DNA from 4 places in the Brevibacillus brevis NBRC 100599 genome. Region 4 is predicted to be linked to each of the others. Evidence: riboswitches for the same ligand, from Rfam matches in the RefSeq annotation. Region 4 holds a riboswitch; each other region holds the start of a gene.
What was found. A riboswitch is a leader RNA that binds a small molecule or an ion and turns the genes downstream of it on or off. The one in region 4 is predicted to bind S-adenosylmethionine.
Positions count from the first base shown of each region.

Region 1 (7,704 bases), 2.2 Mb from region 4:
TGAACGCTTTGATCCGTTCGATAAAAGGAGCACGGTCATCTGCAAAGAAGATTTCGTCATCTTTCACGAGATCGACTCCGCCCAAGGCTTGTGCTCGGAATTGCGTCTTCAGATCGTCGAAAGGAAGACCTAGACACGATTTGAAAATGCTCATCAAGAGCGGGCGGTTATGTGCACCTAAACGTTCGCGCAGACCATCAATGCCGAACTTCGGTCCAGGGAAAGCCTGGAGGAATGATTCAGGGAAAACAATGTCGACGAGCTTGATTTTGCCGTCCATCGACAGTTTGCCGAATATTCCGGTTAACAAGGAAGGAATGTCCGCTGTAAAATTGCGAGTCGGATAGCTAACGGTAATCAGACCGCGTGTTTCTCCGTTTTCCAGTGTCGCAATCGGTGTCGCGCTCACAGCTTCACCGAGATATGGCGCTAGCATAGCTTGCTTGGCAAGCGGCAGGTCCGTCCAGGAACCGACTGTCATGCCAACAGCAATGGCTTGCGCTTTTTTGTTCAAGTCTTTTGCTTGTGTGAGATAGGTGACGAGGATACGTTGTTCACTCATGGTACGTCAAATCCTCCTTGAATTAATAAAAAAGCCTCCCCATTGAGCGGGGAGGCGGTTGTCGACTATGAAAGCGTCTCGTCTCCTCTCATCTCTCGGGTCAGTAGCCGAAACGAGCCAAAATTGCTCGATCTCGACTCTTATCCGTTGGAATTAGCACCGTTTCGCTATCCAAGGTACGCATGATGAGCGTACGATTCATGGTATAGCGCCGGTTGCCGGGCATCATAGGGCCAGTCCCTCAGCCAGCTCGCGATAAGAGTTATTCGTTTCCCCCATGATATGACGTTCATTGTCAGGAGTCAATCCTTGTTTTTGCAGAGAATGTGCAGGAGATTATTAGAAAAATGAGACGAAGATGAAACTTTTTTACAATTCCTTCGTGGTAAGGGGTGAAAGGGTGTGAACGGCTTGGGAAAGTAGGTCTGGAGGATGTGTACCAGCTGCATGTAAACGATATTTACCGCTATCTTTTCCGGCTGACACGAGATGAGAGGCTGGCAGAGGATTTGACACAGGAAACCTTTTGTCGCGCCTTCTCTTCCTTGGACGACTACCATGGGGAAAAAGTACGGCCCTGGCTGTTCAAGGTGGCCTATCACGCTTTCGTGGATGGTTATCGCAAGAAGACGAAACAACGATTTGTGTTTGTAGAAGCCTTGCCAGAGCGACCTGATCATTTGGCGGTTGATCCGGCAGAGCATGTCGTGAATCAGGAGCTATGGGAAGTGGCCTACGACTATTTGGAGAAACTTCCGGAAAAGCAGAGACAGGTCATTTTATTGTCCGCCATGCAGTTTTCCTACGCGGAAATGGCAGAGGTACTCGGAATCGAGCTGGCAGACGTCAAGCGCTCCTTGTTTCGGGGACGACAAAAGATGCGGCAGTTGTGGAGGGAGGAAAGCAAGTGATGAACACGGAGAAGAATCAACGCGAGCAAAGGTTGCTTGCTTATTTGCGTGGAGAAATGACGGCAGAGGATTCGAAACAATTCGAGGAAGAAATAGCCGCTGACGAAGAGTACGCACAGCGATTGGAAAGGCTTTTGTTGGGGGAAGAAACAGAAGAGGACAACGAGAAAACCAAACAGTCTGAAACACTGTCAGCTGAAAAACAGCGTGCCATTGTTCGCCGGGGGAAATGGAAAAATCGGTTGTCCAACGCAGGATTCACCATAGGGCTTCCCTTTCTGGCGGGAGTTGTGCTGCTGATTTTGAATGGCTGGGTTGGGTCGCTGATGCATGAAGACCTGTTCCGCGTTGCGAAGTCGATGGTCAATTTTACTCAGCCAGGTGTGAGAGTGGGGGGGAGTGGTTCACAGGTCGGATTGCTGTACGGAAACATCAGCATGGAACTAAGCGAGCGGGTTGGGGGAGAGGAAAAGAATGCGGGTCGTTTTGAGAGTACGAATGTGCTGTGGAATGTGAATGCCAAGCCGCAATGGACGAACGGGGTCAGGGAGCAAAAGTTGTTTTTCCGTTATCCGGCAGAGGAGGAAACGGAGGATACCATGTCTCTCACCTCAGCTGCCTGGACGACAATGGAGAAGCTGCCCGAAGGAACGGTTTCGCAGCTTGCGATATCTTTTGACCACTTTCTGACGTACGAGGAGTATTATAAGCTGGTTACCCGCCATGTTACCTCTTCAGGTCAAGATACAGTCTGGCTTGCAATAGATACAGGGGTAGAGCTCAAGCAAGCTGAAAGCGGAGATGTGCTTTTTGGTTCCGGGGAAGTGTGGGGATTTGCCCAGCGAGAAATGGATTACGGTGGTGTATATAAAAAAGGGGATGGGGACAGAGTAATCGCAAACTATCTGGAGGAGATGAGTTATTTGTCAGAGCAAGAGGAACTGGCTCGTGATATCGGAAGATCCTTACTCCCTGGCAGAGATCTACAGATTGCAGAGCGATACAGTCACATACAGAAATACGGGGTTCGCATCTACGGAGCCGTCCTCACCGGACCTACGAAAGAACTGCTGAAGCTCAAGGCAGAAAAGTCGATAACAGCAGCGTTTTTAGGCAAGGTAGACTGGTGGAATTGGGAGCGACCTGAGGCATCCGGAACACAATACAGCTATTGATAGCAAGGTGCGAATTTTTGCACAAAAGGGTGTTGACATCGTGGAAGCGTTGGTTGTATGATTCAAACTAAATCAAAAACCGAATACGTTTTGGATACCTTATCCAGAGAAGGTGGAGGGACTGGCCCGATGATACCCGGCAACCGACATGACGCCATTCAGACGCGAGAAAGCGACTGATTAACAGGCGACATGCACGGTGCTAATTCCTGCAGAAACAAAAGTGGTCTGGAAGATAAGGGGGACATCAACACGGTTCTTACACGTGACGACAGCGACCTCTTTTCTTCGGGAAAAGAGGTCTTTTTTGCTCTCATGACACAAACAAAACAAGTAGAGATAGAGGAAAAATAAGTAGAGGGGAGTTTTGGAATCATGGCATATCGCGCATTGACTGAACAGGAAGCAGTGGAGTACGTAAAAGGAATACCGGGTCTTTTTAGCGAAGGAGCAGAGCTGACCAGCCGAGAAATCGGGGATGGCAACCTCAATCTGGTTTTTGACATTCAAGAGCCAGCAACCGGTAAGAGCGTCATTGTCAAGCAAGCACTGCCTTTTGCTCGCGTTGTGGGGGAATCTTGGCCGCTTACGATTGATCGGGCTCGCATCGAGAGCGAGGCACTCCGGATTCAGCACAAATACGTTCCAGACCTGGTGCCACAGGTGTATCATTTCGATGGGGAACTTGCGTTGACCGTCATGGAAAACGTCGGGGACCATATCATCATGCGCAAAGGGTTGATCGAAGGAAAGCGGTATCCGCTATTTGCGAAGCAGATTGGCCGTTTTCTCGCGCAAACGTTATTCTTCACATCCGATCTGGGCGCACATCCATACGATAAAAAAACGCTAGTCGGAACATTCATAAATCCAGAATTATGCAAAATCACAGAAGATCTCGTCTTTACTGATCCGTATGAAAATGCGCCTACCAACGACTTCAACCCGTTGATCCGCCGCGAAGTCGAGGCGATCTGGAACAACAGGCCGCTGAAGCTGGAAATCGCCAAGCTGAAATACGATTTCCTTACGCGCTCGGAGGCGCTGCTGCATGGTGACTTGCATACCGGAAGTATTTTCATCACGGAAAACAGCCTAAAAGCAATCGATCCAGAGTTCGCTTACTACGGCCCAATCGGCTTTGACATTGGGGCGATTATTGCCAATCTGCTGCTCAACTACGCAGGACAGCACGGTCTGCAAAAAGATCAAGGAGAACGGGAAGCGTACCGCGAATACTTACTGGAAACAGTCGAGGATGTCTGGAATGAATTCGTTTCACAATTCGTTCAACTCTGGCACAAGCACGCCAAAGAGCGCAGCGCCCATGTCGAAGGACTGTGGCAAAGCTACGTGAAGCGCCTGATTCAGGATACAGCAGGCTATGCCGGATGCAAAATCTTGCGTCGTGTCATTGGCTTGGCAGGCGTAGCGGACCTGAATGCCATCGAAGACGACCAGACTCGCGCAGAAGCAGAGCGTCTGGCTCTCTCGATTGGAGAAGCGCTGATTCTCGGTCGCAGCGGCATCGAGGAATCGACAGATATCACGGACATCGTACGCACAATAACTGAACGCTACTACCAGGAGGCTACAACAGTATGACAACCAGCACTCAATTGGCACCTGTAAAGTGGGAGAATGACGCATTGGTCTTGCTTGACCAGACGCGTCTGCCAGTAGAAACAATCTATTTGAACTTGACCACCTCCGAGCAAGTCTGGGGTTCCATCCGACGCTTGGAAGTGCGTGGCGCACCAGCCATTGGCATGGCGGCAGCTTACGGGCTCTACCTGGGCATTCGTGGCAGTGAAGCGAGTAACTACGACGAGTTTTGGCAGGAATTGAACCAGCAGGCAGACTACCTGGGCTCGTCCCGTCCGACAGCAGTGAATCTGTTCTGGGCATTGGATCGCATTAAGGCTCGTGTTGAAAAAGAAAGCGGTGCGTCGATTGCCGAGTTGAAGGCGGCAGTACTCGATGAAGCACTGGCGATTCAAAAGGAAGACGCTGAAGTATGCCGGACCATCGGGGAGAATCTGCTCACTCTGTTGCATGACGGTATGGGAATTCTCACGCACTGTAACCCAGGGGCATTGGCTACAGCAGCGTACGGTACGGCTACTGCTCCCTTTTATTTGGCAAAGGAACGCGGTTGGAACCTGAAGGTGTACGCGGATGAAACCCGTCCTGTTCTCCAAGGCGCTCGTCTTACTGCATTCGAATTGCAGCAAGCAGGGATTGATGTGACGCTGATCTGCGACAACATGGCGGCGATGGTCATGTCCCAAGGAAAAGTAGAGGCTGTCATCGTGGGGACAGACCGCGTAGCAGCGAACGGCGATGTCGCCAACAAAATCGGTACGTATGGGGTAGCGGTATTGGCAAAAGCTCACGGCATTCCTTTTTACGTGGCAGCTCCCTTGTCCTCCGTCGATTTGGACACACCGACAGGCGCAGATATTCCGATTGAAGAGCGTCCAGCCGAGGAAATTACCCATGGCTTGGGCAAACAGGTAGCTCCAGACGATATCAAGGTGTACAATCCTGCGTTCGATGTAACGCCTGCGAAGTACATTACAGCGATCGTTACCGAGACAGGCATTTTCAAGCCGGAAGAGATCGGCAATAGCAAAAAATAAAAGACATTTTTATATGCGTTCGCCTATTGTTGCTGGCGGGCGCTTTTTGCTCATTTTGGCGTTTTCCAGTAAAATATCCAAGAAAAGGGGAGATTCGTATGCAAACGATCCAACAGATAGCCATCAATGAAGATACGTACTTGAAACAGTTAGAATTAGCTGATGCTGAGCAGTTATTTTTGCTTACGGATTCGAACCGGGAGAATCTTATGGAATGGCTGCCGTGGCTGAATTATACGAAGAAGGTAGAGGATTCTCGCCAATTCATCCAAGCGACGATTCATCAGTACAACGATAATCGCGGCATCCACTACGGTATTTGGTACCAAGGACGTTTGGCTGGTACAGTCGGCGTACATACAGTGGATTGGATCAACAAAAAGACGTCCATTGGCTATTGGCTGGGTGCGCAATTTCAGGGAAAGGGCCTGATGACAGAAGCAGTGGCGACCTACTTGGACGTGTTGATCTTCGGGTCATGGGATTTGGAAAAAGTAACGATTCAGGCTGCTACGGAAAACCACAAGAGCAGATCGATCCCGGAACGATTAGGGTTTCAACTGGAAGGGATACTTCGCCGGAATGAATTCCTTTACGATCATTACGTGGATCATGCCACTTACAGCCTGCTAAAAGAGGAATGGCTTGACTGGAAAACCGATAAAAAATCTTAGATTGAACTGTATGCATTGATTGACAATGAAAATTCTGTAAATTACGATGGTGAAGACAGATCAAGAGGGCTGCGCGTGATTCGCAAGCCCTTTTTTAGTCGTGCTGTTAGGTCTAAATAAATAGAGGTGATTTACATGCAGACACTTCGGCAATTATCTTGGTTTTTTCGTGCCTATTGGAAGAGATACGTCATTGGAATCTCTGTGCTGTTTGTCATCGATGTTCTCATGCTATGGCCGCCGAAATTAATCGGGGATACGGTCGATTCGATTCGCAACAGTTCCCTGACGGACGCTGACTTGACGCAAACAGTGGTCATCTTGCTCGTATTGGGCGTGAGCTTGTATGGGTTGCGGTTTCTCTGGCGGTACTTGTTAAATGGGGGAGCCTTGATTCTGGAGCGAACACTTCGCGAGCGACTGTTTGCCCATTTGACCAGAATGACCCCGTCGTTTTTTCATCGCAAACGCAGTGGTGATCTGATGGCCGTGGCTACCAATGACATTCCCGCCATTGAACAAACAGCGAGTACAGGGGTGCTTACGCTTGTCGATGCGTTGTTCATGACCGTGTTAACGCTAGGCGTCATGGTGACCGCGATTGATTGGAAGCTGACGCTGGCTGCGCTGATCCCGATGCCGTTTTTGGCTTGGTCAACGGCGTACTATGGAAAGCTGCTGCATGATCGCTTTTACTTGGCACAGGAAGCCTTCGGAGAGATGAATGATCATGTTCAACAATCCGTATCGGGCGTTCGGGTATTGAGAGCATTTGTTCAGGAAAAGGCCGATATTGAGGCATATCGCCGGGTCAGTGAAAAAACGTTGGAGCGAAATGTGAGCGTTTCACGGATTGACGCGCTGTTTGAGCCGACGATCGCGATTATTATTGGCTTCAGCTTTTTGATCGGGCTGGGCTATGGCACGTATTTGGTGTTCACTAGCGCTATCTCCTTAGGGGATTTGGTTGCGTTCAATTTATACCTGGGACTTTTAATTTGGCCGATGTTCGCTTTTGGTTGGCTGGTTAATGTGTTGCAGCGCGGTGGCGCATCCCACAAACGCTTTACAGAGCTAATGGTGGAGCAGCCAGATGTGACGGAAGCAGCGAATCCAGTCACGAGCCAAATCGCCAATACCGTAGAAGCACGCCATTTTTCTTTTACGTATCCAGGCACTGACAAGCCAGCACTCACCGACATCTCGTTTCGTTTGGGTGAAGGAGAGACGCTTGGGATTGTCGGGAGGACGGGAAGCGGCAAGTCGACGTTGTGTCGTGCCTTGTTGCATCAATATCAGATGAAGGAACAAGTCCTGTTAATCGGGGGCATCCCGATCGAAGGACTCGCTTTTGATACGCTGCGGGAAAAAATCGGCTATGTGCCTCAGGAGCATTTGCTGTTTTCACGGACGATTGCCGAAAATGTTGCATTCGGGAAACCACAAGCGACGACCGAGGAAGTGATGCATGCGCTGGAGCTTGCGGAGATGAAGAGAGATTTGGCCCAATTCAGAGAGGGCTTGCAAACCATGGTTGGAGAGAAGGGGGTCACCCTCTCTGGGGGGCAAAAACAGCGGATTTCTATTGCACGCGCTCTTTTGATGGATGCGGGGATTCTGATTCTCGACGATTCACTATCGGCTGTGGACGCGCGGACAGAGGAGAGTATCCTTCGTCATCTGCGACAGGAGCGCGCGGATAAAACGACCATTATTACTGCTCATCGTCTGTCTGCCGTA
Region 1 covers NC_012491.1:5,133,972-5,141,675, reverse strand. Annotated here, with positions in the region: gene BBR47_RS24450 (2,3-diketo-5-methylthiopentyl-1-phosphate enolase) at 1-562, opposite strand, end outside; SAM riboswitch class I at 648-824, opposite strand; gene BBR47_RS24445 (sigma-70 family RNA polymerase sigma factor) at 955-1,473, shown strand; gene BBR47_RS24440 (anti-sigma factor) at 1,473-2,648, shown strand; SAM riboswitch class I at 2,745-2,890, shown strand; gene mtnK (S-methyl-5-thioribose kinase) at 3,024-4,253, shown strand; gene mtnA (S-methyl-5-thioribose-1-phosphate isomerase) at 4,250-5,290, shown strand; gene BBR47_RS24425 (GNAT family N-acetyltransferase) at 5,389-5,964, shown strand; gene BBR47_RS24420 (ABC transporter ATP-binding protein) at 6,100-7,704, shown strand, end outside.
Region 1: another riboswitch for S-adenosylmethionine. It lies ahead of mtnK (S-methyl-5-thioribose kinase); the one in region 4 lies ahead of BBR47_RS14385 (ABC transporter permease).

Region 2 (7,704 bases), 3.1 Mb from region 4:
GTCAAGCTGCTCGATCACACCCTTGTTCATAATCGCCACCTGATCAGAAATGGAGAAGCACTCCTCCTGGTCATGCGATACATACACAGTCGTAATTCCCAACTCCTGCTGAATGCGACGGATTTCTACACGCATGTTGATCCGCAGGTTGGCATCGAGGTTACTGAGCGGCTCATCGAACAGCAGCAGGTCAGGCTGAATCACCAATGCACGCGCAATTGCCACGCGCTGTCTTTGACCACCAGACAGCTCTTTCGGGAAACGCTTTTCGTAGCCGCCGAGGCTCACTACTTCGAGGATTTGCTGCACCCGGGTCTTTACCTCTGTTTCATTGACCTTGCGTAGGCGCAAACCGAACGCCACGTTATCGAAAACAGAAAGGTGCGGAAACAGTGCATAGCTCTGAAACACAAACCCGAAGTTGCGCTTGTTGACCGGAACGCGCGTATAATCTTTTCCTTCAAACATGAATCGTCCATCTTTTGCTTCCAGAAAACCCGCAATCAGACGCAGCGTCGTCGTCTTTCCGCAACCGCTCGGACCGAGCAAAGAGATAAGCTGTCCTTTTTCGATATTGAGATTGAAGTTTTGCAAAATATATTGATTGTCATAGGCAACCGATACGTTTTCCAGCGTGAGCAATGCCATGAGTTGATGCCTCCGTTATCGTTTTGTAAAGTAGGAAAGCCCCATCAGACGTTCAATGATGAACATGAGAATAGCCGTAAAAATCATGAGCAGCACGGAAATCGCGGCGATCGTCGGATCGAAGTTGTTTTCTACGTACGTCAGCATCTGGATCGGCAGCGTGCTTACCCCTGGTCCCGTCATGAAAACAGAGATATCTACGTTGTTGAAAGACTCCAGAAAAGCGATCAGAATCGCAGCAATAATCCCGGAGCGAATATTCGGCAAGACGACTTTGAAAAAGGTTTCGAGGCGACCTGCCCCAAGGCTTAACGCCGCTTCTTCAATGGCGAAGTCAAAGTTGGACAAGGAAGATGCAATGACGCGAATGATAAACGGAAGCATCAGCACCGTATGACCGACGAGAAGTCCCGCATAAATCGGCAAATTATATACAACAATGACATATTTCAGCATGGCAAAGCCCATCACGATACCCGGAATCAGGACAGGTGAGATGAAAACGCCATTCAAGATGCCTTTGCCGCGAAAATCAAAGCGACTGAGCGCATAGGCTGCCGGAATCCCCAACAAGAGCGCCAAGAGATTGCCCAGCAAGGAAACGAACATCGACGTCTTAAACGTCGTCATGAACATTTCTACATCGAAAATGTTTTCGTACCACCGCAAGGAAAAACCCTCCGGCGGAAACTTCAAGACACTCCCCGGCTCAAACGACGTAAAAGAAATGATAATGAGCGGCCCTAGCAAAAACAGAAAGACGAGAGAGGTAAACAGGGCCAACCCGCGATTTTTCTCCTGCATAGCTTCTACCCCTTCGGATTTAATTTCGTCGCCAGCTTGTTCATGAAATAGATGACGACAAATGTAATGACAATCATGATCGTGGCAATGACGGATGCCAAATGCCAGTCATTCAGCGTAATCGCATTTTGATACAGGAACGTGGAGATGACCCGCTGTTTTCCACCTAGCAGGGCAGGCGTGGTGTAGGCGGTCAAGCTTCCGACAAACACGAGAATGCTACCGATGATGAGTCCCGGTACACTAAGCGGCACAATGACTTTCCAGAAGGCAGTCAACTTGGAAGCACCCAAGCTTTCCGCCGCCTTCAGCAAGTCTGGGTCGATGTTTTCCATCACCCCTACCAGCGTAATAATGATCAGCGGCAGGAACAGATGAATCAAACCAATCATCATCGCAGTCGGCGTATACAATATTTCCAACGGCTTATCGATGAGCCCGATTGCAAGCAGCGAGCTGTTCAATAAGCCCTTTTTTCCGAGAATAATCATCCAAGAGAACGACCGCACGACAGAGCTGGTCAGCAAAGGAAAAATAGCCAATGCCAGCAGGATGCCTTTTTTGCGTGGGCCGAGCTTGGAAATGTAGTACGCGGCAGGAAAACCGATCAGAACACACGCAATCGTCGTGACCAGACTGACCTGCAACGTTGTCAGCATAATTTTCAGGAAGTACGCATCGGTAAGAAATTGGAGATAGCCTTGGATCGTAAAGCTACCCTCTTGATAAAAGGTGGACGCAATCGTCATCACGATCGGAATGACCATGAACAACGTCAAAAAAAGCACACCCGGCAACAACAATAAATAAAGACCCGTTTTTCTCATCTGATTAACTCCTGTTCACGGTATCGTCAGGCTTTCAATGCGCCGAGAAAACGCGCAAAGAACGCATCTGCATCTACGTCCAGACAGACGTTTATGTTCGGTTCTTTTTTCAGGCGGTTTTGAAAGTCGCAAACCGTTTGCCCATCACACAGCTCACTTCTCGTTTCGATATCTACATACAGTTTCTGCGTCTTCACCAGCTTCGGATCGAGTGCGACCGCGACAGCCAACGGATCATGCATAGCGCACGCATAGATGCCATTTCGCTGAAAATAGCGATGAAGGTAATCAGACGTACTCTGTCTCACGTACTCGCCCATCGGGGTATCTCCTAGCCCGCGAATATGCTCCTCATTCAGTAGCACTCTTCGCGTTACATCCAGACCAACCATCGTCAATTGCGGGAATCCGGCATGAAATACGACCTTCGCTGCCTCTGGATCGACGTACATGTTGTACTCCGCAACTGGCGTCACATTGCCATGCTCGCGGACCACTCCACCCATGAAAATAACTTCCTTGACGTGTTGAACAAGCTCCGGATATTTTTTCACCGCCAAAGCCAAATTGGTCAGCGGCCCCGTCATGACGAGCGTAATTTCTCCAGAATGAGCGAGTACGTTTTCCACGATGAAATCAGGGGCAAAGCCAGCAGTCGGTTCCTTGTAAATCGGAACTCCGGCAAGGGCACCGCCCAAACCATCCTCACCATGTACGGCATGCTCGAAAAACAACGGCCGCAATAACGGTTTAGACGCTCCACAGATGACAGGGATTTGCTCGCCGACTTGCAGGAAATCAAGAATTTTGCACGTGTTTTCCGTGGCTTTTCGCAGCGACACGTTGCCATTCACCGTAGTAATACCAACTAGATCGAATTGCCCGCTTTTCACAGCGAGAATAATGCCAAGCGCATCGTCAATGCCCGTATCGACGTCAAGAATGATCTTTTTCACAAGTGGTCCTCCTCACTTTCATATAAATTCCTATACGTTGAAAACGAGGGTATATCCGAATTGTCTATACCCTCGCCCATTGTTTTTCTATCGTTCGTTATTGCGTTATTGCGTGATTTCACGATTCCAACGGTCAATCCATGCTTTGGAGTGCTCGTTTACGAATTTCATGTCCAGCATTTTCAGCTTGCTTACGGTTTCTTCCCCGTACGTTACACCTTTTGCTTCTTCTTCTGTCAGTTGAACGGTCTTGTTTACAGGGGAATCGATTTTCGCTTTTGCTGTTTTCTCCTGAACTTCTTTGCTCAGTTGATAGTTGATGAAGTCTTCTGCGAGTGCTTTGTTTTTCGAGCCTTTTACGATGTTAACCGTATTCATAACCGCATATCCACCGCTTGCAGGTTGTACGAAAACAGCTTCTGGAACAGCAGCTTTGATGTCTTTGAAGTACATTTCCATGATTGGTCCTACGCCGATTTCTTCTTGTCCAAACATGTTCACGTATTCGGAGGTCTTATCGTAGAACTTCACGACATTTTTGTTGACTTCTTTCATTTTCGCGAAGGCTTGATCCTCGTTAAATTCCTTGCTGCCCGCAACCGCAGAAGCACTGTCGAGAACCATCGGGCCAGTTGTGGACGTAATGCTTGGCAGTGTCAGCTTGCCTGTCAGCTCTGGATTCCACAGATCTTTCCAATCCTTGATCTCAGTTTTTACGAGCTTTGGATTGTAGGCAATCCCGAATTGGCCAATCGTGTAAGCTGGACCGTACTCCTCGCCCAGTGGTGCTTTGGCGATGTCGTAGATTTGATCCAGGTTCGGGATGCGGCTGCGGTCGATTTTTTCAAATGCGCCACTCTCAATCCCTTGCTGTGCATAGTAGTCAGAGAGGTAGATCAAGTCTACATCGGAGCTTCCTTGGCGGACCTTGTTCAGACGCTCTGCGTTGTTCCCGATTTCCAGCACGATTTTTACGTTATGTTCTTTTTCAAACGGCTCATATACTTCTTTCCGGAAAAAGTCTTCGGAGAAGCCCCATGTGGAGATGACCAGCTTTTGTGGCTCGCCCTTGGCTTCGCCGCCAGCTCCCCCCGCTTTTGGTTGATCATTGCTGCCACAGCCAGCGAGTGCCAGTGACATCATAGAAAAAGACAGGATTCCAGCAAGTAATTTCTTCATCGTAATTCTCCTCCAGTTGGGTTCATTTGATGACAAAATATGGTGATACAATAAAAAGAAAAGTACCCTTGATTAGAACGTATCATTCTAAACAAGAGCACTTTTCTTCGTAAACAAAGAGAAGTGACACCCGTTTTTACGCAAAGTCTACGGTCTCCCCTTAAGATAGATCAAAAGAGAAAATCCGAACGATTGCGTCAGGTATTCAGTTCTGATTCAGCTAAAATAACATTCGTGATCGCCCACTGCGTAGGCGCATCGTAGTCCCTGAGCACGGCTTCCAACGGCAACCCCATCTCTTCTTCCAGTCGTTCTCTCAGTCTCTTCTTATAAAGAAGGGACATGCGAAAATCGACTTCGAGCTTGAGGGCCGGTGCTTCTCCTTCCAACGCTTGTGAGCGCGGAGAGCGGCGATGCTTAGCTTGGAACGTAATCATCTGATTTTCAATCGTGACTCGGAGCAAAGTCGTTCCAAATCCGAACAACTCTTTTGCTATCTCATTATAGATGGCAGACAGCTTTTTTCTAGTTTCATTGGAGTCCACGAGAGTCATGTCATCACCTGCGATAGCTGGCATCGGGTTCATTCGCTCTCATTATACATATGATTTTTTCATTCTTCAATAGAATATTCGTATTTAGATCAATTTCACATTTTTCCACCAAGTCATTCGTTTGCAAAAACTGTTGACACCGAAAAAATCAGTCGTTATAATCCAACTATCCAAATAAGAATTAACAACAATGTTTGGAATGATAATTTCATAGCACATTCTCTTATGAAGAGAGGTTGAGGGACTGGCCCTATGACACCTCGGCAACCTATCGCAAACGATACGGTGCCAAATCCAGCGGAATTATTCCGACAGATAAGAGAGGTATTGTTGCAGTGTGGTTACATACTTGCAGTTTTCGCCTCTTCTGTCGGAAGAGGCTTTTTTCTTTTCCATCTTACATCCAGAGAAAAGGGGTATTTTCATGAAAAAAACTGGTCTACTGCTCACTACACTACTGCTCGCTGCATCGCTCGTAACGGCTTGCGGGGGTAAACAAGAAGCTGCGCCTGCTAACGGCGGTACTGCTGCTGAACAAACCTCACTCAAAGTGGGTGTCACTGGCGGCCCACACGAAGAAATTCTCAACAAAGTAAAAGAAGTCGCCAAAGGCAAAGGGCTCGACGTCGAAGTCATCGTTTTCAACGATTACGTACAGCCAAACCAAGCTCTCGATAAAGGAAATCTCGATGTGAACAGCTTCCAAACCATCCCGTTCTTGGCGAAGTTCAATCAAGATCACAAGACAAAGATCGTCGAGGTCGGAAAAACCGTGACGTACCCGATGGGCCTGTACTCCACCAAGCATAAAAAAGTCGAGGACATCCCAGCAGGCGGCGTTGTCGGCATTCAAAATGATCCGACCAACCGAGCACGCGCCTTGCTGCTCTATCAGGCAGCTGGCTTAATTAAGCTCAAGGATGGCGTGGGTGACAACGCAACACCACTGGACATCGTGGAAAATCCGAAAAATTTGCAATTCAAAGAGCTGGAGGCTGCTTTCCTGGCACGCTCGCTGAGCAACGTAGAGGTTGCTTCGATTAACACGAACTTCGCGATGGAAGCTGGCTACTCCCCGAAAAAAGACGCGATCTTCGCTGAGACGGCTGACTCTCCATACGTAAACATCTTGGCAGTCAACGAAACCAACAAAGACAACCCAGCCGTCAAAAAGCTGGTGGACATCTACCGCTCGGAAGAAGTGAAAAAATTCATCGACGAACGCTTTGAAGGAGCTGTACTGCCGTCCTGGTAAGATCGACGCCAGGAACATCAAGAACAACAAGGAGAACTCGTTATGATACAGCTAACCGATATTCATAAGTCGTATCAAGTAGGAAACAAGCAGGTAGAAGCATTGAAGGGCGTATCCCTGCAGGTGGAAAAAGGGCAAATCTACGGGGTGATCGGCTTTAGCGGAGCGGGGAAAAGTACCCTGCTCCGTACCATCAACCTGTTGGAGAAGCCGACCAGCGGTTCTGTGATCGTCAATGGCCAGAACATGCTGACCCTCAAGGAAAAAGAGCTGCGGCAAGCTCGCAAAAAGATCGGGATTATTTTTCAACACTTCAACCTGCTCTCTTCCTATAATGTCTTTGACAATGTGGCGGAAATCTTGCGGATGAATCGCGTCCCCAAAGATGTCATAAAGCGCAAGGTAGAAGACCTTCTCGGCTTGGTTGGCTTGTCTGATAAAGCAAACGCTTATCCTTCTCAACTATCCGGTGGACAAAAGCAACGGGTGGGCATCGCTCGTGCACTTGCGACCGATCCGGAAATTCTGCTCTGTGACGAAGCGACTTCCGCTCTCGATCCGCAAACAACCGAATCCATTCTGGAGCTATTGCTCGACATCAATCGAAAGTTCAACCTGACCATCGTGCTGATTACCCATGAAATGCAGGTCATTAAGAAAATCTGCGACCAAGTAGCCATCATGGAAAACGGCGTCGTCATCGAGCAAGGCTCTGTTCTGGATGTGTTCAGCAATCCGCAAGAGCAAACGACCCGTAATTTTATCAAAACGGTTTTTGATGATCAGGTACCACAGGAGATTTTGTCCAAGATAAAAGAATCCGGACCCGTTTCCAAAATTGTTCGCGTTGCTTTTCGCGGAGATGCCGCTCTCGATCCTGTTCTTGGCACCTTGTCCGCACGCTTTCCGATTAGCACCAATCTGTTATACGGCTCAATTACGACCATTAAGGGAACGGCGCTCGGCATTTTGCTTTTGCACATTTCTGGTGAAGACCAGCCCATTCAAGATGGCATTCGCTTCTTGCGCGAATCCGTCTACCGCGTAGATATTGTGTCACCAGAGGAGGTGCGGAGCTAATGGAGCGTTTGATTGAAATGATTCCGGTATTCGGGCAATCCCTGCAAGAGACCGTCATCATGGTTGGGTTTTCCTTGTTCATTGCGACACTGATCGGGATTCCGCTCGGGATTTTGTTGGTCATCACACAGGCGAATCACCTTTTTCCGAATAAAATCATTTATCACACCTTGAATACGATCATCAACATTGTGCGTTCGTTGCCTTTTATTATCCTGATGGTTGCCATCATTCCTTTTACAGAGTTGATCGTGGGCACTTCGATTGGAATTGAAGGAGCCATTGTGCCGCTCATCGTCTATACGGCTCCTTATATCTCACGCCTGATGGAAACTGCCCTGCATGACGTAGATCGCGGCGTGATCGAAGCGTACCAAGCGATGGGCGCTTCCCGGACGCAG
Region 2 covers NC_012491.1:6,011,004-6,018,707, forward strand. Annotated here, with positions in the region: gene BBR47_RS28405 (ABC transporter ATP-binding protein) at 1-648, opposite strand, end outside; gene BBR47_RS28410 (ABC transporter permease) at 664-1,452, opposite strand; gene BBR47_RS28415 (ABC transporter permease) at 1,458-2,279, opposite strand; gene BBR47_RS28420 (nucleoside hydrolase) at 2,306-3,235, opposite strand; gene BBR47_RS28425 (ABC transporter substrate-binding protein) at 3,341-4,414, opposite strand; gene BBR47_RS28430 (hypothetical protein) at 4,612-4,968, opposite strand; SAM riboswitch class I at 5,189-5,290, shown strand; gene BBR47_RS28435 (MetQ/NlpA family ABC transporter substrate-binding protein) at 5,393-6,223, shown strand; gene BBR47_RS28440 (methionine ABC transporter ATP-binding protein) at 6,266-7,303, shown strand; gene BBR47_RS28445 (methionine ABC transporter permease) at 7,303-7,704, shown strand, end outside.
Region 2: another riboswitch for S-adenosylmethionine. It lies ahead of BBR47_RS28435 (MetQ/NlpA family ABC transporter substrate-binding protein); the one in region 4 lies ahead of BBR47_RS14385 (ABC transporter permease).

Region 3 (7,704 bases), 2.4 Mb from region 4:
TTGAAATTACTTTCGTATTTGTCTCACTTGAGTAAGACCAATACTAAGCTTCAAAAAAGAGAAGGGAATAGTGGGAAGATGAGAAGAACGTTTCTATTCTAAGCGTTTCGTTTTCTCCGCAGTTGATAATAGGTCACAGCCAGTGCAAGCGCCAAAACCGTCCCCTTAATAATATCGTACGCGTAATACGGCAGATTGAGCATCGTCATGCCGTTGAGCAGCACCCCGATCAGGATCGCTCCCACAAATGTACCAAAAACGTTTGGCTTCCCTGCCCCGAAAACGGAGAAGCCTACAAAAGCAGCCGCTACTGCATCCATCAGCATGGAGCCGCCGCTACTCACCTGCCCGGTACCGATCCGCGCTGCCAAGAGCATCCCGCCCAAGCCCGCAAAAAGAGCAGAAAGCACATAAGCCAAGGTACGATAGCGATTCACAGGAATCCCCGACAGACGGGCTGCTTCCAAATTACCACCTGTCATGTACAGCATCCGCCCCTGTCTCGTATAGGTCAGGTACACATGCGTAATTGCGACAAGTAAAAACGTCAGGATAACCGGAACAGGAACGGAGAGAATTTCTCCTTGGCCCAGCCACAGGAACCATTCCTGAAATTTTCCCGGAGCCTGTGAGCCGTCCTGCATCGGCATGTTTGCATAGATCGAGTAACCTTGGGAATACGTCATATGAAGGCCGTTGACGATGTAGAGCATCGCCAGAGTAGCCAGCAAATCAGGAATGCGGATTTTTACGACCAGGAAAGCGTTGACCAGCCCGACGAGCAAGCTGAGTACAATCGGAACAACCAAAGTCGTGAAGACTCCTTGTTCGTACCAAACCATCATCGAAGCAGAAACGACCGTGGTCAATGAAACCGTCGATCCTACAGACAAATCAAAGCCTCCGACAATCAGCGAGAACGTAACGCCTATCGCGACAAATGTCACAATCGAGATGGAGCGAAGAATGTCCGTCAGGTTGTCGTACGTGAAGAAATATGGGTTGGTCAGACTGAATAACAACATGACAATGACGATGACTGCAACCGTTCCGTATTTGTAAACAAAATCAAACAAGCTAAACTTTTTATTTGCCACGTTACTCACCTCCGCTTGCGTAGTACATAATCAGCTCTTGTGTTGCTTCCTCGCGACTCAATTCCTTCACGATCTTGCCCTCGAACATGACGAGAATCCGGTCTGCGATCCCGATAACTTCCTGAAACTCACAGGAGAAATACAGGACGCCCTTTTTCTGCTCGGCAAGATTTCCGATCAGGCGGTAAATATCACTTTTCGCGCCGATATCCACTCCTTTTGTCGGCTCGTCAAACATAAAGAGGTGAGCGTTTGTATCCAGCCATTTGCCGATGGCGACTTTTTGCTGGTTTCCGCCGCTGAGAAAACCGACCAGCTGCTTGATATCGGCTGTTTTTACCCCAAGACGCTGCACGAGCTCTCTTGCGTTAGCCGCTTCCGCCCCTTTTTTGATAAAACCGAGCCAGGACTTCTTTTTCAACGAGGCGACAGACAGGTTGTTCTGCACGGACTCCTCTACGAAAATCCCTTCTTTGCGCCTTTCCTCCGGGACGAGAACGATTCCGGCATCGACAGCGTCTTTTGGCGAGCGCAGTTGGATACGTGTTCCATGCAAGCGAACAGCTCCAGCCTTTGCCTCATCTGCGCCGAAGAGCAATCGGGCGAGCTCAGTCTTCCCTGCCCCAACCAGACCGACGACACCCACGATTTCTCCCTCGCGAACCCGCAAGTCGACACCGTGTACCTTGCCGCCAGCCACACCTGACGCCTCAAAAATCGTTTCGCCAATCGGCACTGCAAGCTTCGGGAACTCCTCGTCGAAGCTTTTGCCCAGCATGTTCGCGATCACTTCGTCCATACTGGTCTTCGCCGTCTCTGTGGTCACAACATGCTGTCCATCGCGCATGATAGTGATCCGATCACAGATTTCAAAGATTTCTGGCAGGCGATGGGAGATATAAATGATCCCGACTCCAGCTTTTTTCAACTGCGCAATGATTTGAAACAGCCGTTCGCTCTCCTTCGTGCTCAACGGCGCTGTCGGTTCATCGAAAATGACGTATTTTGCCTTTTGAACGGTCGCCCGTGCAATCAAAATCAATTGCTTTTCCGACAGCGTACATTCTTCGACGAGCATCCTCACTGGAATGGAAAAGCCGAAGTTTTTTAAAATCTGCTCCGTTTCGTTGTACAAGCTCTGCCAGTTGATCAGCCCCTTGGTTTTCGCCTGGACGAGCTGGTCCGCCAGTATGTTTTCGGCGACACTCAAATTCGGGATCAGGGCGGTGTCCACTTCCTGATATACACATTGAATGCCCTGTGCTTTGGCGTCCTGCGGAGATTGAATCGACACGGCCTGTCCATCGATGGTGATCGTACCGCCATCTGCCTGATACGCTCCCGTGAGGATTTTCATCAGGGTACTCTTTCCCGCACCATTCGCTCCGAGCAGTGCGTGAACCTCTCCTGCGCGCACCTCAAAATCGACGGATCGCAGGGCAGGAACCCCAGAAAACTGCTTCGCCATCCCTTTCATCTGCAATGTGGACATGTTTCACACCTCCTGTTAACCTGCGTGTTCCCACCTCTATAAGGAAAAATCCCGTTGGCGGATACAGCTCAACGGGAAAAGCCAATTTGGTTCTTACTTGCCCCACTCTTGTACGTATTGGGACAGGTCGCCCATCGTTACTTTTTTATCCTTCGGCAGGTCTTCTTGTTTCACCAGCACTGGGTTTAGCTTCACGTTGTCTGGCACTTGCTCGCCTTTGATCTTTTGGAACACGGTTTGGGCATGGATGCGTCCGATATTGGATGGGTCTACCGCTGCCGTCGCTGCCCACGGAGAGTTTTCCGCCTGGATCATTTGCAAATCCTCATCGCTTAAATCGATGGAGTATACTTTGATTTCCGTACGTCCTGCTTGTTGGATGGCACGTGTCGCCCCTTTGGCAAATTCATCCCAAGCCGCCCATACTGCTGTGATGTCGCCTTTATTCGGATACTTTTTCAAGATCGCTTCCATCTGCGTTTGTGTATCGAGAGCCGTATTGTTGGTAGCAGAACCGAATGCCGCAATTTCTTTCAAGTCCGGGTATTTCTTCTGGAAAGCTTCGTACGTCACTTGGCGTTTTTCCATTGGCGCAAAGCCAGCTACCCAAACTTTTACGATGTTGCCTTTGCCGTTTGTATCTGCCGCCAGCTTTTCCAAGCTCAGCTCTGCCAACTTGTTGTCATCCTGCGCCACAACTGGCACACCCGGAATGTTGATGTCTGTATCAAACAGGACAACCGGAATTTTTTTATCCACGGCCTTTTGCGTGCCCTGCTGCAACGCTTCTGCCGTACCATGATCGATCAGAATGCCATCAAACCTTTGGTTCACAGCCGCATCGAGGTTGGACGCCATTTTTGCCAGATCAGTATCTGCGTTGAATACGGTCAACTCGCCCCCGTTTTTCTCCACCTCTTTCTTCACGCCATTGATATATTGAGCGGAGAACGTCCCTACGTTTTGGCGCATGATCAGTGCGATTCTCTTTGCCTTCTCTCCCGAAGCACCGCCGTTTGTACTGCCTGTTCCCGTTGTTGCCCCGCTGCCGCATGCCGTCACGAGAACAGAAGCTGCCAAAACAAGTGATGTGATCAGACCGAGTTTCTTTTTCATTTTGATGTTCCCCCTTTTTTCTTTTTAAAACAGATAACAATGATGAAATTTTTTTGTTTCCCCTCAATCAATTGAAGCTTCTTTTGACTTCACTTTCAAAAAGGAATAAAACTTCGTAGAAGAAGCGCATTTCCAGTCCAAGCGCCTCTGGAGCCCATCTCAGCTTCGGAATAAATGGCGGGGAATTTCAGCTTCACTTATGAAATCCTTCCTGAACCTTCTGCGTTTGAAGCTCTCCCGCCATTTCTTCCGAAGCGGACAGTCTTCACTCACAGCGGGGCGGAGGCCGAAGCGTAGACTGGAAATGCGCTTCTTCCCCACGACAGCTACGCAAAAAATCCTCTTTCACAGAGAAAGAGGACAAAAATCGACAAGATTCTCGCCTCTTATCTGTCAGGTATTCTACCTGTTGGAGTTAGCACCTTGGCTCGAAAGAACGCATTCTCTCGTGCTAGGTTGCCGGGCTTCATAGGGCCATTCCCTCAGCCTTCTCTTGATAAGAGTAGTTTCTATTTTCAAAACGTTTGTATAAGTATATACAGAATATAATCTGGCAATTACCTATCTGTCAACTAGGTTTACCGAAAGAATTTTCTTGATAAATATTCCAGTTTCTTCTGTAACATCAAGAGGGATTTTGTTGTGTCTTGTCGAATTATCGTAGATTGATACAAGCCTAGCAAATATTTGCGATGGGGATGCTACATGAGTCTATTAAAAGAAGTTATTCTTCAATGGTTTTTCGCCATTATCCCGTTTGTGTTTTTCAACATTTATTACCGTGACAAAATGAGGAACTACAGCCGTTCCTTTATTGCCATCACCAGCTCAGCCTGCATGTTTCTCGCGATGACCTTCGCCCCGAGTGTCACGAATGGCATGTTTTTTGATATCCGACATGTCATCATATTTTTCGGACTAGTTTATGGCGGAGTCGAGATTGCCCTGCTCCTTCTGATTGAAGCCTTGGTTTATCGGCACTACCTTGGTGGCGAAGGAACATGGGTTGCCTTGCTGATCCTTACAGTCAATTTTGTCTTGTCACTCTTTTTGTATCGACACTACAAAGCCAGTTATCGGAAAACACTGTATCTTTTTATGACGAGTGCGATTTTTTCTACGGTTGCTTTAGGGACTACTTATTACTTTTTTCCCACGTATGTAACTCAACACCTCGTTTACTACACCATAGCGATCCCTATTCAAAACTTTTTCGGCCTCTGGTTATTAATGTCGCTTTTCAGCAAATGCGTTTCGGATAAGGAGCTGTTTATCCGCCACGCGCAAAACGAAAAAATCCAGACGATGAGCCATGTTGCTGCATCGCTTGCACACGAGGTTCGCAATCCGCTGACAGCAGTCAAAGGCTTTTTGAAATTAATACAGGAATGTCCGGAAAATTTGGTAAAAGTCGATCAATACATTCGCATAAGTCTTGATGAAGTACAACGCACAGAAGCCATTTTGACCGAGTACCTTGCCATTTCCAAGCCGCTCAAGGAACGACATGAGATCATTAATCTTAGCGAGCATTTGCATGCCATCCGCGAGGTGATGCTCCCCTTTGCCAATATGCATAACGTGGAGCTTACGCTGCAAGATTTTGAGAGACCTGTGACGATCAAGGCCAATCCAGACGAGTTCAAGCAAGTGTTGGTGAATTTCATCAAAAATGCTATCGAGGCGTGCTCGGATATTTCGGACGGAAAAGTCTCCCTGGACTTGCTCATCGAGCGAAACAAAGCCCTGTTGGTCATCAAGGATAACGGCGTCGGCATGGATGCAGGACAGATTAGCCGTCTCGGAACGATTTACTTTTCTACGAAAACAACTGGGACCGGCCTTGGATTGACGTATTCCTATCATGTCATTCATGCGATTGGCGGAACCGTCAATGTATCAAGTAAACCACGAGTAGGAACCAAGTTCACCATTATGCTCCCGTATAAGGCACAGTGACTTCATGCAATCTTGCAGAGGGACTGTGCCTTTTTCCATTCGATTGCTAATGATGCAACGGGGGTACTTGTGGTTCTTTTTTGTTTTTCAAGGAAAACTGCAATTCATTTTGGCGATTGATCGTCGCGAGAAAGACTTGTTCGGACGCGATCCCCTTTTTCTTTAATTCGTGCAAAAGCCATTGCTCATCGCGTTTCCGGTATGACAGCACATCTGGATATATCTTGCCTTCCACAATGACCGGCAGCGACATTCCCGCTGAAGAAGTATTGATGCCCAAATCTTGTTTCGTTACGACCTGCTGTTCTACTTTTTTGAGCACAGTCAACCGACCGTTTGCCTCGATAATAGCCAAATCAATCTCTGCCAGGTCAAAAATATCTTTTTCGCGAAGCATATGGAGGACATTATCGAGCGAGTAGCGGATTTTTTTCAAGTTTTTGAAGTGAAAAGCCCCGTTGTGGAAAATGACGGTCGGTTCAAATGTAACCATTCTGCCAAACCAGCGAAAGACAATGGACAAGTGCGATACGACCCGTTGCAAGATCCCCAATGTCACAATCGCTACTGCAATTGAAATATGCCGGACATCTGGCTCTGCAATGTCAGCTCCTGCCACTGAGCCCAAAGTAATAATGATGATAAAGTCAAAAACAGGTAGCTCCCCAATCGAGCGCTTGCCCATGAATAAGGTGATGATCAGTAATAAAGGAATAATCGTACATACGCGCCCGATGACGATCATGGTTTCTCCGAATCCTTCCACGTTTGTCCCTCCCCTCACGCTTTACTATGCAAATTCTGGGAAGGCATTATGCAAAACAAAACACCAGGAGTCTCCCCCTGGTGTCTCTCATTATTGGAGTGGCAGCCATTCTCCCGTAATGGCATCCACATCCCCATTGCTTTTCAGTATTTCTGCCGAATAGACCAAGACTGGTTGCTCTTGAATCTTATTGTAATTGTTATCAAGCGGGAAGACATAGCGAGGACTGAGCGGATGATGTTGGAGATAAACCTGCGCCGCCTCTTCCGTTGAAATCACCTTGGCCACATCTGCGAAGCTCTCCTGCTCATGCGGGAATGTCAAATTCACCCCGATAATTTCTCCTGTCTGCCCGTCGATCATGACCTTATAATACTGATCCGGCACGATTACGCCGTTTATTTCTCGGACAAAATTCAACTCAACCTGTCTGCCCATCACGTACACTTGCTCCTGCATCCGCACCGTCTTCACCCGTGAATCCAAATACGGCTCCAAAAACAAGATCGCTCTCTCCTGCAATTCTGCGACGGTACGTGTCGGATCACCTTCTCGCAGCTCAGGATAAGAGATCTTGAACGCTGCTGCCCGATTGTTGACAGTAGTCAGCCGCATGGATCGCTCTCCTTTTTTGGCCTGGTATTCCCGTTCGTTGTCTCCCAGCATATATTCAGGCACATTACTCCCCATAAAGGTGAAGCCCTCCACCTTCTGGCCGAAGAACTCCATGGCAGCCGCAGCCTCTTTTGCCGATGCAACCATTGTCTTCTTGCCTCCGGGCTTGACGGCAATGCTGTCGCGAAACGACTCTCCACGCCACAAGGTCGTTTTCACTTCCTTGCCAGTACGAGCGTCGAGATACCCGGAGAAGCTCTCCCTGTAGCGAAGAACGTAGTCCACGTCCTTCTTCCCAACTCTCTCATACGTCAGCTGCATGACTTCTGCAAGTCCGCTCTCTGTTTTCTTCGGAGAAGGCCTCTCAGCTATTGGAGGAAACTGCCCAGCGTCCAGATTCATTCCGGTTGAATCCCCTGAATTGATATAGCGAATATGCCCGACATCGCTCATGCCAATCACATAGTTATCTCCTTCTACCTGCACGTCATTCACATAGCGTTGCAAGCGGACGGCTTCATGCGAAACGGTATCTGTTCCCTCTTGCCCATCTACTTGTTCGATCCGATACTGTTCCAGATTTTTGCCCAGGAACGGTTCCATAAATGCCTTCGCCTGTTGCTCTATTCTCTCCTTGGAAAGCGTTCCTTTGACTTTCT
Region 3 covers NC_012491.1:5,377,484-5,385,187, forward strand. Annotated here, with positions in the region: gene BBR47_RS25570 (ABC transporter permease) at 99-1,097, opposite strand; gene BBR47_RS25575 (sugar ABC transporter ATP-binding protein) at 1,099-2,589, opposite strand; gene BBR47_RS25580 (sugar ABC transporter substrate-binding protein) at 2,683-3,705, opposite strand; SAM riboswitch class I at 4,089-4,208, opposite strand; gene BBR47_RS25585 (ATP-binding protein) at 4,411-5,664, shown strand; gene BBR47_RS25590 (DUF421 domain-containing protein) at 5,711-6,430, opposite strand; gene BBR47_RS25595 (hypothetical protein) at 6,521-7,704, opposite strand, start outside.
Region 3: another riboswitch for S-adenosylmethionine. It lies ahead of BBR47_RS25580 (sugar ABC transporter substrate-binding protein); the one in region 4 lies ahead of BBR47_RS14385 (ABC transporter permease).

Region 4 (7,704 bases):
ACAAAACATGCAGGATGTCCTATTAGTTTTAAAAGATATGACGGTCAAGAAAAAAGAAGAGGAGGTCAGAATCTCCAAGCAGGTGCTGCAAAAAACACTAGAAGCTCAAGAAAATGAACACAAGCGCCTGGCCCGGGAACTGCACGACGGCGTAGGTCAATCCTTGTATTCTGTTTCAGTAGGTATTCAGGCAATTCAAGCACGCCTCAATGAGAGGGGACAATTCCGGGAATTCATGCAAGAGATTGTGAATGAGCTGGAAAAAGCGATACAAGATGTCAAGCTGTATTCTCTACAGCTGCGTCCGCATAGTCTCGATCAGCTGGGGCTGATTCCTACCGTACAGCATCTTGTTTCTAGCTTGAACAAAGCACATCAGGATGTTTCCATTACCTTTTCTTACAGCAATGTTAGTGATCATTTTCAGCCAAACTTGGAAATCAATCTGTACCGTGTCATCCAAGAATCCTTACATAACGCACTGAAATACGCGAAGGCCACACTCATTGAAGTCATCTTGTACAAGGAAGACGACCTACTGACTCTGCTCATTCAGGACAACGGAATCGGATTTGTGCGCGATCAGGTTCAGGTTGGTCTGGGCCTCAAACATATGGAAGAACGAGTGGATCAGATGGAGGGGACTCTTCAGATTCAATCCGTCCTCCTCGAAGGTACATCGATCAAGGTAACGGTAGCAGGACAAGGAGGGAGAGTAGAGTGATACGAGTGCTTTTGGTTGATGATCACACGATGATTCGGAAGGGATTGCGTGTGCTTCTCGAAAGTTACTCTCAAATTAAAATTGTCGGAGAGAGTCATACAGGCAATGATGCCATCTTGAAAGCCAATCAGCTGAAACCCGATGTAGTGCTGATGGATTTGTCATTGCCGAACGGGTTGGATGGGTTTACCGCGAGCAAAGAGATTCGCAAGTCGAATCCTTTGGTGAAAATCGTCATATTGACCATGCATGACGAGGAGATTTTCGTCCAGGAGGCCATCACGGTCGGAGCCCATGGCTACATTTTAAAAAACAGCCATGGAGAACTGCTGTTTCAAGCCATTGTGGAGGTTTACAGAGGCAAGTGCTTTTACAAGACTTCAGTATCGCAAGAAATCATCAATCTATGGCTGAGATCGGATGCCAAGACGTTGCCTTCTGTTTTAACGCTGCGTGAAAAGGAGCTTGTCAGACTCATTGTGCTTGGCTATTCCAATAAAGAAATGGCGGATAAGCTGTTGATCAGCGTAAAAACCGTGGAGAACCACAAAACGAATATCATGCAGAAACTAGGATTGGATTCCAAGCATCAATTGATCCAATACGCCATAAAAAATAGATATCTCGATCTGGCGTTTTAATGGTATGAATCCAAAAGTAGGGGACTTCCCCTATATGGAAAAAATGTCAGCGGAATAAACTGAATAGAGAGACTGCATCTTATGAACGGTCATCGTATGATTGGAAACCAAATGGTCATCGAAGGAGGAGCTATGGCAAAACAAGCTCATTATACGGTTGTGATCGTGGGAGCAGGCTCAGCAGGTATCTCTGTTGCTGCCCGTCTCGTCCGTGCTTCCAAAAGGCTCATAGGACAAGTCGCCATCATCGATCCCGCATCCAAACATTATTATCAGCCTTTGTGGACATTAGTCGGAGGTGGTGCCGCGAAAAAGGAGGAATCCGAGCGTGATCTCTCCTCTCTGATTCCCACAGGCGTTGACTGGATCTGCGATGCGGTCACCATGTTTCAACCGGAACAAAACACGCTTAGTACGAAGCAGGGGGCTGTCTTTTCCTATGATTACCTCGTTGTTGCTGCCGGACTGCAACTTGATTGGGAGGGGGTAAAGGGTTTGAAGGATGCCGTCGGAAAGAATGGCGTTTGCAGCAATTACGCATACCAAACGGTAGAAAGTACATGGGAAGCCATCCGGGGTTTTAAAGGCGGCACTGCCATTTTTACCCATCCGAATTCACCTGTAAAATGCGGCGGAGCCCCTCAGAAAATCATGTATCTGGCCGATGATTACTTTCGCAAGTTACATGTTCGCAACGAGTCAGCGATCATTTTTGCATCAGCGAAGGGAAGTATTTTTGACGTTCCCACGTATGCCACTACCCTCAATAAGGTCATTCGTCGCAAGAACATCGAAACGAGATACAAGCATAACCTACTGGAGGTACGGGCGGATACCAAAGAAGCCGTCTTCGAGAATCTGGACACCAAAGAGCAGGTAGTATGGAAGTATGACATGCTTCATGTGACCCCTCCCATGAAAGCGCCCGATTTCATTGCAAACAGCGCATTGGCAGACACAGGAGGCTGGGTCGATGTCGATCCATTTACGCTTTTGCACAAGAGATTTCCCACTATTTTCGGCATTGGCGATTGCACGAATCTTCCCACATCCAAAACCGGAGCTGCTATTCGCAAACAGGCGCCTGTGGTTGAGAAAAACCTGCTCGCGCTGATCAATGGTAATCCATTGACTGCCAAGTATGACGGTTATACATCCTGCCCACTCGTAACGGGGTACAACAAGCTGGTACTCGCCGAATTTGATTACAACCTGAAGCCGTGCGAAACCTTTCCTTTTGACCAATCCAAAGAAAGATTCAGTATGTACCTGATGAAAAAAGAACTGCTTCCCATCCTTTATTGGAATGGCATGCTAAAAGGATTGATGTGAGGCAGTTTTCGAAAGAAGGGGGGACATCCATTTTGCCGATCTGGAATCACTCCGGTCTGCATGAGTTACTCGCGGAAAAAGCAAACAAATAATTGACAGGTTAAGGGAGGAATACACGATGTTATTGCGTTACTTTTATGATGAGAAGCTGGCCCATGCATCTTATCTGGTCGGCTGCCAAAAAACCGGGGAGGCGATTGTGATCGATCCCGCACGCAATTTGGCTCCTTATTTTCAGGTCGCCAAAGCAGAGGGAGTAACCATTGTAGCCGCCGCCGAAACCCACATTCACGCTGATTTTGTATCTGGTGCCAGGGAACTGGGCGCACTTCATCAAGCGAAGCTGTTTTTATCCAATGAGGGCGATGAAGATTGGAAATATCAATACGTGAAAGGCTTGAACCATCAGCTTGTGCACGATGGGGATCGCTTTTTTATCGGAAACTTGCTATTTGAAGTCATGCATACCCCTGGCCATACGCCTGAGAGTATCTCCTTCCTTTTGACAGACCTTGGAGGGAATGCAGATCGCCCTATTGGGATCTTCACAGGAGATTTCGTCTTTGTCGGCGATATCGGCAGACCGGACTTGCTCGAAAAAGCAGCGGGAATGAAGGGGACGTCCGAGTTAGGTGCAAGAGCCATGTTCCAGTCCCTCCAAAAATTCAAGCAACTGCCGGATTATATGCAGGTATGGCCAGCCCATGGCGCAGGAAGTGCTTGCGGGAAAGCACTGGGGGCCGTGCCGTCTTCTACCGTCGGCTATGAAAAGCTCTTTAACTGGGCGATGTCACACACGAGTGAAGAGGAATTCGTTCAGGCGCTCCTGGATGGACAACCAGAGCCGCCAACGTATTTTGCCGTGATGAAACGCGTGAATAAGGAAGGCCCTGCCTTGCTAAAGGAGCTTCCTGTTGTTCAAGAGTTCAACTCGCTAGAAGCGGTAAATAAATCACTGGAAAACGGACAGATAATTGATACGCGACCTTTCCACAAATTTGCGAAGGGTTATCTGGCGGGAACACTTCATATTCCCTTTAACAAGTCATTTGCCAACTGGGCAGGCTGGATTGTCGATTACGATCGCCCCGTTCACATCCTGACCACCCCATATGAGCTGGACGAGATTTTGCAAGCCTTGCATGCTGTAGGGATTGATCATGTCACAGGCTTTATCGACAGCACCAAGCTAATGGAAAGTGAAGTGTCTTCGCTCGAGACAATTGAAGAGGTAACACCGCTAGAGATTGCAGAGCGCGTGGAAAAGGGAGAGGTTCATGTAGTAGATGTACGTAATCTGGCTGAGTGGAAGGAAGGACATATTCCAGATGCACAGCACATCATGCTCGGTTCACTCGCCATGCGGCTAGATGAGATTCCTCACGATAAACCGCTTCTCGTACAATGCCGTTCCGGTGCCCGATCTGCCATTGGCGCAAGCATTCTTAAAGCAAACGGATTCAAGGATGTAATGAATTTGAGCGGCGGTATCTTACAATGGCAAATAAACGGCTTGGCAGTAGTACAACGAGGATAAAACGAAATCAAAGCGAGTCGCTGCAAAGGGTGAGCCTATGACTATCGACCTAGTGATCACACTGTTTGTTATCGGTTTCGTGGGATCGTTCATTTCTGGTCTCGTTGGAATCGGGGGCTCCATCATCAAGTATCCGATGCTTCTGTACATTCCGCCCGCCCTTGGATTCGTTGCTTACACAGCTCACGAAGTATCCGGAATAAGTGCCGTCCAAGTATTTTTTGCCACCCTAGCCGCTGTTTGGACTCTGCGCAAAGATAAGCTTATTCATTACCAGCTCGTTGTGTACATGGGAAGTGCCATTATTGTCGGGAGCTTGCTTGGAGGATATGGAGGGAAATTTCTTTCGGCAAATGCCGTCAATATCGTTTACGCCATCCTGGCCACGATCGCTGTAATCTTGATGTTCCTGCCAAAAAAGCGAGTGGACGAACGTGAACAGACGACCGAGGTTATCTTTCATAAACCAACAGCTGTCTTATCTGCTTTGACGGTCGGAGGTGCCTCCGGAATTGTCGGGGCAGCGGGCGCTTTTATTTTGGTTCCCATCATGTTGATCATCCTCAAGATACCGACAAGAGTTGCGATTGCGTCCTCTCTTGCCATCACTTTTCTATCTTCCATTGGATCGACGATAGGGAAATGGATGGCAGGGGACATATTGCTGTGGCCATCTGTGATCATGGTAATCGCCAGCATCATGGCAGCGCCGCTCGGTACGAAGGTCAGCAAACGTTTGGGCACGGAGATTCTCCAATCCATTCTTGCCTTGTTGATCCTAGCCACCACGATTAAGATTTGGGCTGACATCCTCCTATTCATACGTGTATGAAGATTTACTTTTTTCACAAATAAAATAAAGAAAAATCAATTGTCATGGAACAGTATTGACATATCCGAGTAAAATGATAAGATAAAAAAGAATTTTACAATGAAATTAAATTTCATAGAACATTCTTATCGAGAGTGGTGGAGGGACTGGCCCGATGAAACCCGGCAACCTTGGTCTGATTGACCTTACGGTGCTAATTCCTGCGGAGTTAATCTGCGAGATGAGAAGGTGGGAAACGTGCAATCGCCCCTCTTCTTTTCGGAGAGGGGTTTTCTATATTTATAATCCGTAGTATTCATATCGTTTTACTTTTTATTATTTAAAGGAGGAAACAACGTGCTTTATTATGCAGTCAAGCGTGGCTTTCTCATGATCGTTACGCTGTGGATGATTGTCACGGTAACGTTCGTGACGATGCACCTGATTCCAGGTGATCCATTCGCATCAGATGCCAAAATGCTTCCAGAAGAAGTGGTGAAGAACATGCGAGCGGAGTACAACCTGGATCAGCCAATCACGGTACAGTACCTGCTCTATCTAAAAGGATTGCTGCAATTTGACTTAGGGCCCTCTATCCAGTCCAAGACGAGGGATGTGAACACACTGATTGCAGAGGGATTTCCCGCATCGGCTGTTCTGGGACTCCAGTCGTTTATGGTCGCGCTGGCAGGTGGAATCACACTGGGAATCGTAGCGGCACTCTATCACAATCGGACCTTGGATTTCTTGTCTATGTTTGCTGCCATCATCGGGATATCCGTCCCCAGTTTTATTCTCGCGCCACTGTTGATCAAGTACTTAGCGGTCAAATGGGAGCTTTTACCCGTCGCTGCATGGGGGAGCTGGGAGCACTCGATTCTTCCAACACTTGCGCTCTCTATCGGTCCGCTCGCCATCATCGCCCGCTTTGTACGAGCCAGCATGCTTGAGGTTTGGCAACAGGAATACATAAGCACGGCAGAGGCCAAAGGGCTTGGCACCTTTTCCATTGTCGTTAGACACGGGATGCGCAATGCCATCCTGCCTGTTCTTACCTTTATCGGTCCGCTGTTTGCCAACCTGATGACCGGAACCTTTGTGGTGGAAAAGATTTTCGCCATTCCCGGGCTCGGCAAATATTTCGTGGAAAGCATTTTTAACCGCGATTATCCCGTTATTTTGGGAACGACTGTGTTTTACAGCTTTGTGCTCATTTTTACTTTGTACATCATCGACCTGCTGTATCGGGTGATTGACCCGCGCATCAGATTAACGAGTGGAGGGAAGTAGTCTTATGGCCAATCAGGCAACACAACTGGATTCCCTGTTTCGTCCAGTCGACCGAAACCGGCTTTCTGAGGAAATTCGGGAGCGCCCGAGTCTTGGGTATTGGCAGGAGGTATTGCAGCGGGTTTCCAGTAACAAGCTGGCAATGCTGGGGTTCTTCCTGCTCGCAGCAGTGGTGACCCTCTCAATCATTGGTCCGTTGCTCGTTCCCCACAGCCCACATGAACAGTCTTTGACGAAAGGAAATCTGCCACTGTCGGGCGAGCACTGGTTTGGAACCGATGACTTGGGGCGGGACATGTGGGCACGTACCTGGGCAGGCGGACAAATCTCTTTGTTTATTGGTGTGGCGGCAGCAGCCACCGACCTCGTGATTGGTGTATGCATCGGCGGGATATCCGGTTACATGGCAGGGAGGAACAAGCTGGGCGACCGTGTAGACAACATCCTGATGCGGTTGGCCGAAATTCTGTACAGCATTCCGTATCTGCTGGTGGTAATCCTGCTGATGGTGGTACTGGAGCCTGGACTCGCAACAATCATTATTGCCCTTTCGCTAACTGGCTGGGTGGGGATGGCCCGCCTGGTCAGAGGACAAATCATGCAGATCAAGCGGCAGGAGTTTGTTCTGGCCGCAGAAAAGCTGGGCACCTCTCATACCAAAATCATCATCAAACATCTGCTGCCGAATACGATCGGCGTCATCATCGTCAACCTGACCTTTACGATTCCGCACGCGATTTTCGCCGAATCATTTCTCAGCTTTCTTGGACTGGGTGTGCAAGCGCCAATAGCCAGCTGGGGAACCATGGCCAACGACGCGCTGGCGGTTATGCTGAGCGGACAGTGGTGGCGACTGTTTTTTCCGGGATTCATGATTTCGCTTACGATGTTCGCTTGCAATGCACTCGGGGACGGTTTGCAGGATGCACTGGACCCACGGATCAGGAAATGAGGGGGAGTACATCATGAAGCCTTTATTGGAAGTAGATCAGCTACGCGTCTCCTTTCGCACGTACGGTGGAGAGGTGCAGGCAGTAAGAGGGGTTTCCTTTTCTGTGAAGGAGGGAGCGACGCTGGCGATTGTGGGGGAAAGTGGCTGCGGAAAAAGTGTGACGGCTCGGGCATTGATGGGGATGATTCCACCACGAACAGGTCAGGTAAAAGGCGGCAGCATTCGGTTTCGCGGGCGTGAACTCACTGGGCTGACGAAGCTGGAATGGCAGCAGGTTCGCGGCTCGCAGATCGGTATGATCTTTCAGGACCCGATGACCTCGCTGAACCCCACGATGAAAATCGGTCAGCAGATTGCGGAAGGGCTGATCAAACATCGAAAGCATACGAAGACGGAAGCAAAGGAAGAGACGCTGAA
Region 4 covers NC_012491.1:2,951,844-2,959,547, forward strand. Annotated here, with positions in the region: gene BBR47_RS14360 (PAS domain-containing sensor histidine kinase) at 1-724, shown strand, start outside; gene BBR47_RS14365 (response regulator) at 721-1,365, shown strand; gene BBR47_RS14370 (FAD/NAD(P)-binding oxidoreductase) at 1,498-2,697, shown strand; gene BBR47_RS14375 (MBL fold metallo-hydrolase) at 2,816-4,234, shown strand; gene BBR47_RS14380 (sulfite exporter TauE/SafE family protein) at 4,272-5,066, shown strand; SAM riboswitch class I at 5,189-5,293, shown strand; gene BBR47_RS14385 (ABC transporter permease) at 5,403-6,335, shown strand; gene BBR47_RS14390 (ABC transporter permease) at 6,340-7,287, shown strand; gene BBR47_RS14395 (ABC transporter ATP-binding protein) at 7,301-7,704, shown strand, end outside.